3 regions of the Pedobacter lusitanus genome follow, and region 1 is predicted to be linked to each of the others. Evidence: riboswitches for the same ligand, from Rfam matches in the RefSeq annotation. Region 1 holds a riboswitch; each other region holds the start of a gene.

Evidence for each region. Region 1 has a riboswitch for S-adenosylmethionine ahead of metH (methionine synthase). Riboswitches for the same ligand answer to the same signal wherever they lie in the genome.
Region 2: linked by a shared signal. The riboswitch ahead of PL_RS03695 (O-acetylhomoserine aminocarboxypropyltransferase/cysteine synthase family protein) and the one ahead of metH (methionine synthase) in region 1 are both predicted to bind S-adenosylmethionine.
Region 3: linked by a shared signal. The riboswitch ahead of PL_RS02710 (SusC/RagA family TonB-linked outer membrane protein) and the one ahead of metH (methionine synthase) in region 1 are both predicted to bind S-adenosylmethionine.

The regions. Positions count from the first base shown of each region.
Region 1 is NZ_CP157278.1:4,100,643-4,104,922, reverse strand. Features, by position in the region: gene murQ (N-acetylmuramic acid 6-phosphate etherase) at 1-618, shown strand, start outside; gene PL_RS17605 (hypothetical protein) at 626-1,195, shown strand; gene PL_RS17600 (Bax inhibitor-1/YccA family protein) at 1,246-1,995, shown strand; SAM riboswitch class I at 2,225-2,334, shown strand; gene metH (methionine synthase) at 2,443-4,280, shown strand, end outside.
Region 2 is NZ_CP157278.1:816,737-821,016, reverse strand. Features, by position in the region: gene PL_RS03700 (homoserine O-acetyltransferase family protein) at 1-746, opposite strand, end outside; gene PL_RS03695 (O-acetylhomoserine aminocarboxypropyltransferase/cysteine synthase family protein) at 780-2,090, opposite strand; SAM riboswitch class I at 2,343-2,455, opposite strand; gene PL_RS03690 (trans-sulfuration enzyme family protein) at 2,620-3,726, opposite strand; gene PL_RS03685 (lipocalin family protein) at 3,791-4,270, shown strand.
Region 3 is NZ_CP157278.1:593,566-597,845, forward strand. Features, by position in the region: gene msrB (peptide-methionine (R)-S-oxide reductase MsrB) at 1-272, opposite strand, end outside; gene PL_RS02705 (TlpA disulfide reductase family protein) at 560-1,693, shown strand; SAM riboswitch class I at 1,753-1,855, shown strand; gene PL_RS02710 (SusC/RagA family TonB-linked outer membrane protein) at 2,259-4,280, shown strand, end outside.

The DNA.
Region 1 (4,280 bases):
ATCGGTGCAGGTACAAGCGGCAGATTAGGTGTGGTTGATGCTTCGGAATGTCCGCCTACATTCGGCGTATCTTTTGATGAAGTTGTAGGGATCATTGCCGGTGGAGATAAAGCCATCAGAAGGGCGGTGGAAAATGCAGAAGATGACGACGTTCAGGCCTGGATAGATTTACAGGAATACCATATAAATGATAAAGACAGCCTGGTTGGTCTGGCAGCATCCGGCACCACCCCTTATGTAGTTGGCGGATTAAAAAAAGCAAAGGAAAACGGGGTACTTACAGGCTGTATCATCTGTAATGAAGGTGGTCCGGTAGCAGAGGCCAGTGATTTTCCGGTTGAAGTTGTTGTCGGACCAGAGTTTTTAACCGGATCTACCCGGATGAAATCAGGAACAGCCCAAAAACTGGTTCTCAATATGCTGAGTACGACAGTGATGATCAGACTGGGTAAAGTCAAAGGTAATAGAATGGTAGATATGCAGTTAACTAACCATAAACTGGTTGACCGGGGAACACAGATGGTTATGAACGAACTTCATATCGATTATAAAAAAGCAGAAGAGCTGCTTATTCGTTACGGAAGTGTAAGAAAGGCTGTTGAAGCCGCTACTAAATAAAAATATTATGCACGAAATAGAACCTTTTTACCGCTGGCGCGATGATTATATTGCTGCCGAGGATCCCAAATCACCCTTTTACAATACAGAATATTCAGAGTTTTATTTCGACAAACAGTTATATAACTTTCTTATTCACCCGCAATGGGATGATTTTGGCTCGAATACACTTTATATTAAAGTCCTGTTCGTCGATTATGATCATCACTATGCTATTATTGAGTTTATCGGGGAGTGGAATGATGCTATAGGAAACGATATTATGCTGTTAAAACGGGAGATACTGGAACTGATGATAGATGAGGGCATTAATAAATTTATACTGATCGGAGAAAACATCCTCAATTTCCATGCTTCAGAAGACAGTTATTACGAAGAATGGTTTCAGGATGTGGAAGATGGATGGATCACAGGTCTGAATTTTAATCCTCATGTGATAGAAGAATTCAGAAGCAGCAACATTGATTATTACATCAATTTCGGCGGGGAACTTGACGATTTGGCATGGAGAACAATCAAACCGCTTCAGATTTTCCATAAAGTTGAAGAAATTCTGACAAAAAGACTAGGGGCATAGCTTTTGCTGATACAAATAGATTCGTATATTTAATTAAATTTTAAAATAACATGGATAACAATAATAATAATTGGTCACAACAGTCAGTTTTTGTGGAAAACCAATCTGGAACTGTTGCAAAGAAATTCTTTGCCAACGTGTTTTTATGGATGTTCGTAGCACTGGGTATCTCTACATTTGCCGCAGTTTACATGGCTAACACACCTGAAATGTTCAGCTACCTGATTAACCAGGAAACTGGCAAAATGTCTATTATAGGTTATGCTGTAATGTTTGCACCGCTTGGGCTGGTACTTTTAATGAGTGCTGGATTAAGCAGATTATCATTTGGAGCACTGGTTGGGGTATTTATTCTTTATTCCCTGCTTACTGGTGTTAGTTTAAGTTTCATTTTACTGGCTTACACGACGACTTCGGTAGTAGCTTGTTTTGCAGCTGCAGCAGGAATATTTGGTCTGATGGCTATATTGGGTTATACAACCAACACTGATTTAAGTAAATTCGGGTCCATCCTGATGGTTGGTGTAATCGGTCTGGTTATTGCCAGCGTAGTGAATATGTTCCTGAAAAGTTCAGGCTTTGACTATATCATGAGCTTCTTTGGTGTGGCAATCTTTACTGCATTAACTGCTTATGATGTTCAGAAATTAAAACGTATCGGTGCCGGTATAGAAGAAAACGGTGGTACTATGGCTGTTGATGATACTAAGAAATTAGCAATCATGGGTGCTTTATCCCTATACCTTGACTTCCTGAATATCTTTATCTTCCTGCTGAGAATATTCGGCGGAAGAAAATAAACAGCATATTTTATTCAGAAAGGCTGACAGAATCATAACTGTCAGCCTTTTTTTTGAGCTTATTTTTCTTTTCAGCAATCTCATTCTTCAAATTCCTACTCCCTGCTTATACGACAGCCCCACAGAACATTGTTCCGGGCAGCTGATATATTTGCTTGACTTTTGCAATTTTATATGCTTTAAACTCTATTTTCTTGGAAATCATTTTTCTTTGTTGCATTTTTGTATCCGCTTATAAAGAAAGATGGAGGGATTAGACCCGACGAAGTCTTAGCAACCTGTGCTTACAAGGTGCTACATTCTACTCGAACAGTTTCGGCCGTTCCTGAAAGATAAGTTAATTCGATCCGATACCGGATTTCTGATTAGGCCATATTATATAAAATTTCCCGTATTAAACTATTAAAGAGCTTTATACGGACAAATGGCTACCCATCAACACAGAGAATGAGCATAAGAGAAGAGCTTGGAAAACGAATACTAATCATTGATGGTGCTATGGGCACCATGATCCAGCGCTATGTCCTGACGGAAGAGGATTTCAGAGGAGAGCGTTTTAAGGATCATCCATGTGATGTGAAAGGTAATAACGACCTGCTGAATATTACACGTCCGGATATTATCAAGGCTATACACACAGAATACCTCAAAGCAGGTACAGACATTATTGAGACCAACACTTTTAGTACGCAGCGGATCTCCCTTGCGGATTACAAGATGGAAGAGCTGGATTATGAGATGAGCTTTGAAGGGGCTAAAATTGCCAAAGAAGCAGTAAATGAGTTCATGGCAGCCAATCCTGACCGCAGCTGTTTTGTAGCAGGAGCCGTGGGACCTACCAACCGTACTTTATCCATTTCACCTGATGTAAATGACCCGGGATTCAGGGCTTTAACTTTTGACGAACTCGTTGACGCCTATTATGAACAGGTCAGAGGTCTGGTGGACGGAGGTTCTGACTTACTGTTAATTGAGACTATTTTTGATACGCTGAATGCTAAAGCAGCCATTTTTGCTATCAAAAGATATGAGGAAGTCATTGACCGGAAAATTGAAATCATGATTTCCGGAACGATTACCGATGCTTCGGGCAGAACTTTATCCGGACAAACGGTAGAGGCATTCCTGAATTCTATCATTCATGCCAACCCGCTAAGTATTGGCTTCAACTGTGCCCTTGGTGCAAAAGACATGAGACCTCACATTGAGGAACTGTCTTCCAAGGCACCCTGTTATGTATCTGCTTATCCAAATGCAGGATTACCAAACGAATTTGGAGCCTATGATGAAATGCCAAATGAAACAGCTTCAATGGTTGGAGATTTTATTCAGCATGGTTTTGTCAATATTGTGGGTGGTTGTTGTGGCACTACGCCAGAGCATATCGCAGCTATTGCTGCAAAAGCTAAAAACGTTACTCCCAGAGCAATCCCAGAAATACCACGTTATCTGCGCCTGAGCGGATTAGAACCCGTAACCATCACACCCGACAGCATGTTTGTCAACATTGGTGAAAGAACCAATATCACGGGCTCCCCGAAATTCTCCAAATTAATTTTAAGTGGTGATTATGAAGCCGCACTGACCGTTGCCAGACAACAGGTAGAGGGTGGTGCCCAGGTTATTGACGTGAACATGGACGAGGGGATGCTTGACTCTGAAGCAGCAATGACTAAATTCCTTAATCTGATTGCTTCAGAACCGGATATTTCCAAACTGCCAATCATGGTCGATTCTTCTAAATGGAGTGTCATTGAAAATGGTCTCAAATGTCTGCAGGGTAAAGGTATTGTGAACTCCATCTCGCTGAAAGAAGGAGAAGATAAATTCCGTGAAAGTGCACGTAAGATTATGAATTACGGTGCAGCTGTAGTGGTGATGGCTTTTGACGAAAATGGACAGGCTGATAATTTTGAACGCAGAAAAGAAATCTGTAAACGTTCTTATGATATATTAGTTGACGAAATTGGCTTCCCGGCCGAAGACATCATCTTTGATCCAAACATCTTAACAGTAGCGACCGGACTGGAAGAACATAATAATTATGCGGTTGACTTTATCAATGCAGCACGCTGGATCAAAGAAAATCTTCCATACGCGAAAGTAAGTGGCGGGGTATCCAATATATCTTTCTCTTTCAGAGGGAATAATACAGTACGTGAAGCAATGCACTCTGCCTTTCTTTTCCATGCCATTAAAGCTGGTCTGGATATGGGTATTGTGAATGCAGGTATGCTGGAAGTTTATGAGGCTATTCCTGCCGATTTACTGGAACGGGTGGAAGA
Region 2 (4,280 bases), 2.8 Mb from region 1:
GCATTATATCTTTTGCAAAGTTTCTCTCCCTGGTAATTCTGATAAGAAGAAGCACGGAATCCATCAGTTTTCTCATTCACGCTTTCCAGTTGAGTAGCATTATAAGCTTCGTAAGTACGATAAGAAAGCAGAGCGATACTTCTCGCTGCTTTCAGTCCTTTGATACCACCATCAGGTTTTTGTGCGTAAAAAGTACGATCGGTAGTAATCGCCAGACGCTGACTTTCATTGAAAGCAATCCCCCATGGTGAATGAAAAGCATTTGTAGCAACCAGAATCAGGTTTTCAATTTTACTACCATCTGTTATAGCCCACTCAGCAGCTTGCTGGCCACCTAATGATCCACCAATCAGTACTTTGATTTTTTTAATTTCCAGATGTGCTGCAAGCAGCTGATGTCCATGAACCAGATCTCTGATAGTGAACTCAGGAAATGATAAATAATATGGATTTCCGGTTACCGGATTAATACTTAGCGGATTTGTGCCGCCATAATGAGAGCCGATAACGTTTGCGCAGATAATAAAATGTTCTTCCGGATTGAAGAGGTTCTTCTCTCCGAATAAACCTTTCCACCAGTCTAATACATCCGCATTTGCTGTTAAGGCATGACAAGCCCAGATTACATTATCCTTATTCGCATTTAGCTTACCAAAAGTCTGATAGCTGATTTGTAATCCACGCAGTTTCTTCCCGTTCTCCAGTTTAAATTGCTTTGCGTGGTTATATATATGTGTTGATGACATTATTCTTTTTTTCTATCTTTTTTAAGCTTATCTCTATTTTCCGGAGGACAATTTTTCAAATGCCTGCTCGAAGTCGGCTTTGATATCGTCGATATGTTCAATCCCTACAGATACTCTTAATAATTGCGGTGTAATACCTGCAGCTGCCTGTTCTTCATCACTCAATTGTTGATGCGTAGTGGCAGAAGGCTGTATAATTAATGTTTTGGCATCGCCGACGTTAGCCAGATGACTAACCAACTGAAGTTCATTTACAAATTGAATGGCCTGTTCTTTACCTCCGTGCAATTCGAAAGAAAGCACGGCGCCAAATCCGTTTTTAAGATACTTTTTTGCATGCTGATGATAAGGGCTGCTTTCCAGTCCCGGATAAGAAACCTTATTTACAGCCTCATGATTTTCAAGCCATGTGGCCAGTGCCAGCGCATTATCCACATGTCTTTGTACACGTAAGGATAAAGTTTCCAGGCCTTGTATCAGAAGAAAGGAGTTAAAAGGAGCGATGGCAGGACCAAAATCCCTTAAACCTTCTACTCTGGCGCGGATGATAAACTGTATATTTCCAAAGTCGCTTCCGATACCAAATACATCGTTGAATACCAAACCATGATAACCCTCAGAAGGGGAGGTAAACTGTTTGAATTTACCATTTCCCCAGTTATAGTTTCCACCATCGATTATTACTCCACCTATACTCGTTCCATGTCCTCCAATCCATTTAGTCGCAGACTGAACAACAATATGTGCACCATGCTCCAATGGTTTGAATAAATAACCGGCAGCACCAAATGTATTATCTACGATCAGGGGCAGATCATATTTTTGTGCAATTAAGGATAGTTTTTCAAAATCAGGAATACTGAATGATGGATTTCCGATACTTTCCAGGTAAATAGCTTTTGTGTTTTTATCAATTTTAGCTTCAAAATCCTGTGTATCATCACTATCTGCAAATCTTACTTCTATACCCAGGCGCTTGAAGGCTACTTTAAACTGATTATAACTACCGCCGTAAAGGTGAGGAGAAGAAACAAAGTTGTCACCCGCTTCCAGTATATTGTTTAAAGCGATAAACTGAGCTGCCTGTCCGGAGGCAACCGCCAGTCCCGCAACACCACCTTCCAGTGCAGCTACCCGTTTTTCGAAAACATCAGTTGTCGGGTTCATTAAGCGGGTATAAATATTACCGAATTCTTTTAAAGCAAAAAGATTTGCCCCGTGTTCGGCACTTTTGAATCCATAAGAAGTAGTTTGATAAATAGGTACAGCTCTTGAACCGGTAGTCGGGTCAATTTCCTGACCTGCATGAAGTTGTAGTGTTTCGAATCTATAATTGGCTGACATGATTGCGCTTGATTTAATTGATTAAAGGGATTGTTTACAGACAGATACGGGATTTATGGCGTACAAAATCCGTATAAGGGAGTGCATACCTCTGAAAAGAGGCCTTCCGGTTGAACTAAATTAATTTTACGTGGAAGATTGTTGTTTAGCCGATGCAACAACACATGCATGCATTAGTCTGCAGATGCTCAATTGTGTAAAAAACAGATTCGCCTGATTGCGATGGTTGGTATTTTGTTTTCATTTTGTCTTAATTTATCTTTCCAGAAAGCACTATGCTGACTGGTCAGGAATTGGCACCTTCTCCATTTGGGAGGGTTGCCAGTGGGTCACGGAGCCTGTCTCTCGCCACTTCTTTATAAATCAAACCCAGTTACCGGGTTGACTTGAATAGCTTGCGCTATATGGTACAAATGTAGTGATATTGTGATTACTTCCAAAATAATATTCTGAAAAATAATCAACAATCTGTATGTGAGTGACTTAAATTAAATATTGGAGGCTGTCTTTGAGCTTTAAATGACGTTTTTTAGCCTAAAGCCTGCTCTATATCAGCAATAATGTCATCAATATGTTCCAGTCCAACGGATATCCGAATTAAATTCTGTGGAGTTTTGGTGTCAGGACCTTCTACAGAGGCGCGGTGTTCAATTAAGCTCTCAACTCCGCCAAGGCTCGTTGCCTGGGCAAATAATCTGACCTGATTGACTACTTTTCTTGCATCTCCTTTAACCAGAATAGATAGCATACCGGCAAAACCGCTCATCTGTTTTGTGGCAATCTCATGTTGCGCATGCGAAGGCAGGCCGGGATAGTATACCGCTTCAATTTTTGGGTGAACAGAAAGATACTTTGCGAGTGCCATAGCGTTTTCAGCATGCCCCTTCATTCTGTATGGTAATGTTTTGATGCTTCTGAGTAAAAGAAAACAATCAAAAGGAGAGGGAACAGCACCTCCGATTTGCTGAATATTTCTGATTCTGCTCCATAATTCATCCTGAACAGCTGTGACTAAAATACCGCCCAGTACATCACTATGTCCGCCAATATATTTGGTTGAAGAATGCATGACTATATCTGCGCCCAGCAGAATAGGATTCTGGAAACAAGGTGAAGCAAAAGTGCTGTCACAAGCCAGGGTTAACTTATGTTTTTTAGCAATTGCAGAGACAACAGTTAAATCTGTAATTTTTAACAGTGGGTTTGAAGGTGTTTCAACCCATATCATTGCGGTATTACTTTTAATATGCTCCTCTATGAGGTCAGGTTGAGTAAGGTCAATAAAGTCTATAGTCAGAATACCTTCAAAAATTGACTGCAGTTGTTTTTTGAAACCCCAGTACATATCATCAGGTGCAATAATATGACTACCCGGAGGTAAGGCCTGAAAAACAGTCATTCCGGCTGTATTTCCAGAAGAAAATGCACAGGCATCTGTGCCTTTTTCCAGATCAGCCATAACTTTTTCGAGTGCAGAACGATTGGGATTGCTGACACGACTATACATATGTCCGCCAGGGTAGCCACCATTTTCATCTCTGAAAAATGTAGTGGAGAGGCTGATAGGTGGTGTTACGTCCCCTGTGGTACTGTGGGTTAGGTTTCCGGCATGTATGGCAATCGTTTCGGTCTGCATAGAATTTTAATTTTCGGGTAATTTTTGGCAGGATTTATGTAAGCTGTTTTCGAAAATACAAGATATGAAAAGAATATTAGTTATAGCAGCCATTTTATGTAGTTCATTGATGGTTTTACAAAGTTGTAATACACCTAAGGGTGCTATGAAAAGAGGAAATGTGTCTGGAAACTGGGTATTAAATGACATCACTTTTGATGGCGTACCAGCAATGAATGTGAAATCTCTCTTTAATGAAGCTTCTTACAAATGTTTTATCGGTAGTACATGGAAATTAACAAATAGTGGAAATGGAACATATTTGCTTCCGGGAACTGCAGATTGTCCTACCAGAACACAAAGTATTTTTTGGTCAGTAAGTACTGCAGACCAGACTTTTCAATTCAAAAAATTATATGAGGGAGATAAAGCGAAGAATGTAACTGAAGGCTACAGACTGATTCTTTCTCAGGCAACAGGAGATAATCTGGTACTAAAATCGCCTGTGGATTATGGAAAAAATCCTGCTTACATTATATTGAATTTCACCAAAGCAATGAAATAGATTTTACATC
Region 3 (4,280 bases), 2.5 Mb from region 1:
TCAGACTTGAACAGGGCATTTCCGCAAACAGCACAGTAATAAGTTCCTTTACGTTCCGAATTCCAGAGACTGCCGGTAAAAGCCTGCTGGGTAGCCCCCGTCCTGGCAACCGCATAAAGCTCGGCCGGAAGAATCTTTTTCCATACGGTGTTACTTACCTTTAATACAGTGGTATCTGTTCTGGAATAATAAGGGTTTTTTGTGGTTTTATTTTGACTGTAGCCAGAGAAAAACAACAATAAAAGCACCATGGAGTTTAATATAGTTTTCATAAATCTTCTTTTATCTTTTAGTCGTTAAAAAACACAGAACCTTACAAGTCAGTTAAAAATATCTTTTGATATGCTTAACTGATAGCTAACTAAACCTACGTCAGATCTGATTGCCCTGGTTTTTAAAAGAATAAAAACAATCGTAACTTACTGTCAGTTAATTATTTTATTTCTAATTACGGGACAATCCAGGTCAAATTACTTAAAAAAAGAAATATCAAAATAAAGTATACTAATTTTATAGTATTTATTTACCTTTGCTGATGAACCACCTAAAAATATTACCTATGATAAAAAAAACTACACTACTTGCCGCCGGAGCCCTGCTCCCATTTGCCCTGTTTGCTCAACAACCATTTAGCATAAAAGGAGAAATTAAAAGCCTGCAGCCAGGGGATAAAATTTTCCTGAACTACATTGCAGACGGAAAGAGTGTTCTGGACTCTGCGATAGCAGCAAAAGGCACATTTACTTTCAATGGCAAAATTAAAGATCCAGCCAGAGGTGTTTTATACAAAAAATCAAATGTAAAGGGAGTTAAAAGTGATGCACTTCCCTTTTATCTGGAATCAGGCAACATTGAAGTAGCTGCAACTGACTCACTAAAAAAAGCCACAATAAACGGTTCATTGATCAATAGAGACAACAGCAAACTCAAATCCCAGTCAAAAACAGTTCAGGATCAGATTGACATACTCAATGCTGAATATGCTAAATTCACTCCCGAACAGAAAAAAGATAAAGCTTTTATAGATAGTTTTGAAAAGCGTTATGAAAATATTTCAGCAGGACTAACCCCTATTTATCTTGATTACGCACGTAATAACCCGGATTCATACATAAGTATTGTAGTGCTGTCTCAGTTAGCTACAAATGACAAAGTTCACTCTGATGCAGAACAACTGTTTCAGGCTCTTTCACCAAAAGTCAGAGAGACCAGTACCGGAAAAAGCATAGCAGGCTACTTTGAGGCAGCAAAAAAGACAAAAGTCGGATTGCAGGCTATAGACTTCACGCAGAATGATGTTAACGATAAACCAGTGAAATTATCAGACTTCAAAGGGAAGTACGTATTGGTAGACTTCTGGGCATCATGGTGTGGTCCCTGCAGACAGGAAAACCCCAATGTAGTTAGTGCTTACAACCAGTATAAAGACAAAGGATTTACTGTGCTGGGTGTTTCACTGGACCAGCCAGGAAAAAAAGCGGCATGGCTAAAAGCTATTGAAGATGATAAACTAGCCTGGACGCAGGTTTCCGATCTGAAATTCTGGGATAATGCTGTGGCAAAATTATATGGAATCAGATCTATACCATCAAACTTCCTGATTGATCCTTCCGGCAAAATTATCGCAAAAGGATTAAGAGAAGAAGCTCTGCATAACAAACTTGCAGAAATTTTTGATGCAAAATCCAAATAGCTATTTATACCGTTCGTAAATAAATATTTATTACGTACAATCAGTTCTTAAAATTATAATTCTTATCAAGAAAGACGGAGGGAAAGGCCCATCGATGTCTTAGCAACCTGTCCGCGACAAGGTGCTAATTCCTTATTATTGCGCAAGTAATAAAGATAAGTATGAATACCCTTTCGATGGAGAATTCATCCCCTGCCTGAAAAATCAGTTAATATTATTCACCCTTTCAGAAAGGAGTATTATGCAATAAATTACAATTCTTAAAATTTCAAAAAAACGATACCGTAAAACAATAAGGAGCGGTTAGAGCCCGCTCCTTATGAAAGTGATATACCACGGTTACGTGACCATAAATGCGAATTAATGTTTAACCACCAAAACAAATATAATGAAAATTATAAATACATATTCCATACCCCTGTATGGAGAGAATTTCATTGATGTGCCTTCAGCTCGTCATTGTTGGGGTTAGCATAACAAATTAACATTTCAGTTTATCAATAAAGTCATTTAGTTCAATAAACGACCTGGAAGACTACACCCCAAACTTTACTAACACTATGCAATGAGAAAGACTCTACTTAAACTTTTTATATTCCTGTTTATACTTGCTACAACAACTATTGCAGAGGCACAACAAGAAAAAACAATCACCGGAATAATAACCTCGCAGGAGGATGGCTTACCCTTACCCGGAGTAAGTATAAAATTAAAAAACACCAATCTGGGAGCTACAACAGCTGCAAATGGAAGGTTCACATTCACTATCAAAAGATCAGAACCTTCGGATATACTGATTATCAGTTTTATAGGTTTTAAAAGATATGGATACAAACTAAACGGAAAAACTACCATTGACGTTAGCCTGGTTCCTGATGATAACAACCTCAACGAAGTCGTAGTTTCGGCCGGAGGTATCCTTCGTAAACCTAAAGAGCAGGGTTATACGGCAACCAGGATTAATAGCGAAGAGCTAACCAGCGGCAAATCCCCTACAATTGCCGGGGGACTGGTCGGTAAGATTGCCGGCTTACAGGCAAATGCGATTACAAGTGGTGTAAATCCAAATTACAGGTTAGTATTAAGAGGTAACCGCTCTCTTACGGGTGATAATACAGCACTTGTCGTTGTGGACAACGTTGTTGTTCCCAGTTCCATACTTGGTAACCTGAACCCCGAAGATGTAGATGAAATTTCTGTATTAAACGGAGCTGCCGGAGCTACCCTATATGGCTCTGAAGCCTCTAATGGAGTTTTACTGATCACAACTAAAAAAGGCAAGGACGGAAAACCACTTATCCGTTTCTCCAATACCACAACTCTGGAAAAAGTCAGTTTCTTCCCTAAACTCCAAACCAGATTTGGTGCCGGGTCAACAGCTGACGCCCAGATTTTCAGTCCTACCGAGAATCAGCAATATGGTCCTGCATTTGATGGTAGTTTAAGACCACTTGGATTCCCGCTGGCCAACGGAGAGCAGCAGCAGGCTCTTTATTCCCCAAGAACAGACAGAAATGATTTCTGGCAAACCGGCCTGAGCAATCAGACTGATTTCTCGGTCTCTTCGGGAGATACCAAATCAACTACTTATGTTGCTGCTCAATACCTGAATGGCAGAGGAACAACACCTGGCGATAAATATACCAGAACATCACTGAGGTTTAACGGAACCAGAAAAATCATTCCTACATTCAATATAGATTATTCGGCCAACTATGTAGAGAATAATTATGATATTACCAGCGCTACCTCTACTGTATATGCAGATCTGATTAACGTTCCGGCAAATATCCCAATACTGGATTACAAGGACTGGCAGAATAATAAATATGCAACTCTTGATGGCTTTTACAGCCCTTTTTACCTGAGTCCTTACTGGGATGCTGCCAATAACCGTCAGAAATCCAAAAACTCCTATCTAACGGGAAAAGTAGAATTGAAATGGACTCCGCTCCCATGGTTAAACTTCACCTACAGAGCTGGTCTGTCGAATCGTTACTATACTCAAAAAACAAGTAATGCTATAGGTATATATACCGATTATTCACAATCATTAGGTAAAACAAATTTTGCAGGAACTGTATCAGATGATGCCAATCAAACTTCAAGATTCAGCAATGATTTCCTGGTCAATATCAAAAAGGACATTAAGGACTTCTCCCTCAATTTAATTCTGGGTGCATCTTCTGTCAATAAAACATCTAAAGATGTAGGTGTTGGAGCTAACGGACTTATTATTCCAGGCCTTTACAATGTAGGTAACCGTACAGGAGTGGCCGATGCTTCAGAAGGTAATTATAAGAGTAAATTATATGGCTTATGGGCCGATGCCACAATTGGTTACAAAGATTACCTTTATCTTCACCTCAGCGGAAGAAACGATTGGACATCACTGTTAAGTCAGGAAAACAGATCGTTTTTCTACCCTTCTGCAGACTTATCATTTGTTGTATCAGATGCATTCCCGCAGTTAAAGGAAACCAGGTATATCAATTATCTGAAAATCAGAGGAGCTGTATCCAAAACCGGATTGGTGAATATAGGCCCTTACAGTCTTGATCCTGTATTTAATTCTGTCACAGGCTTT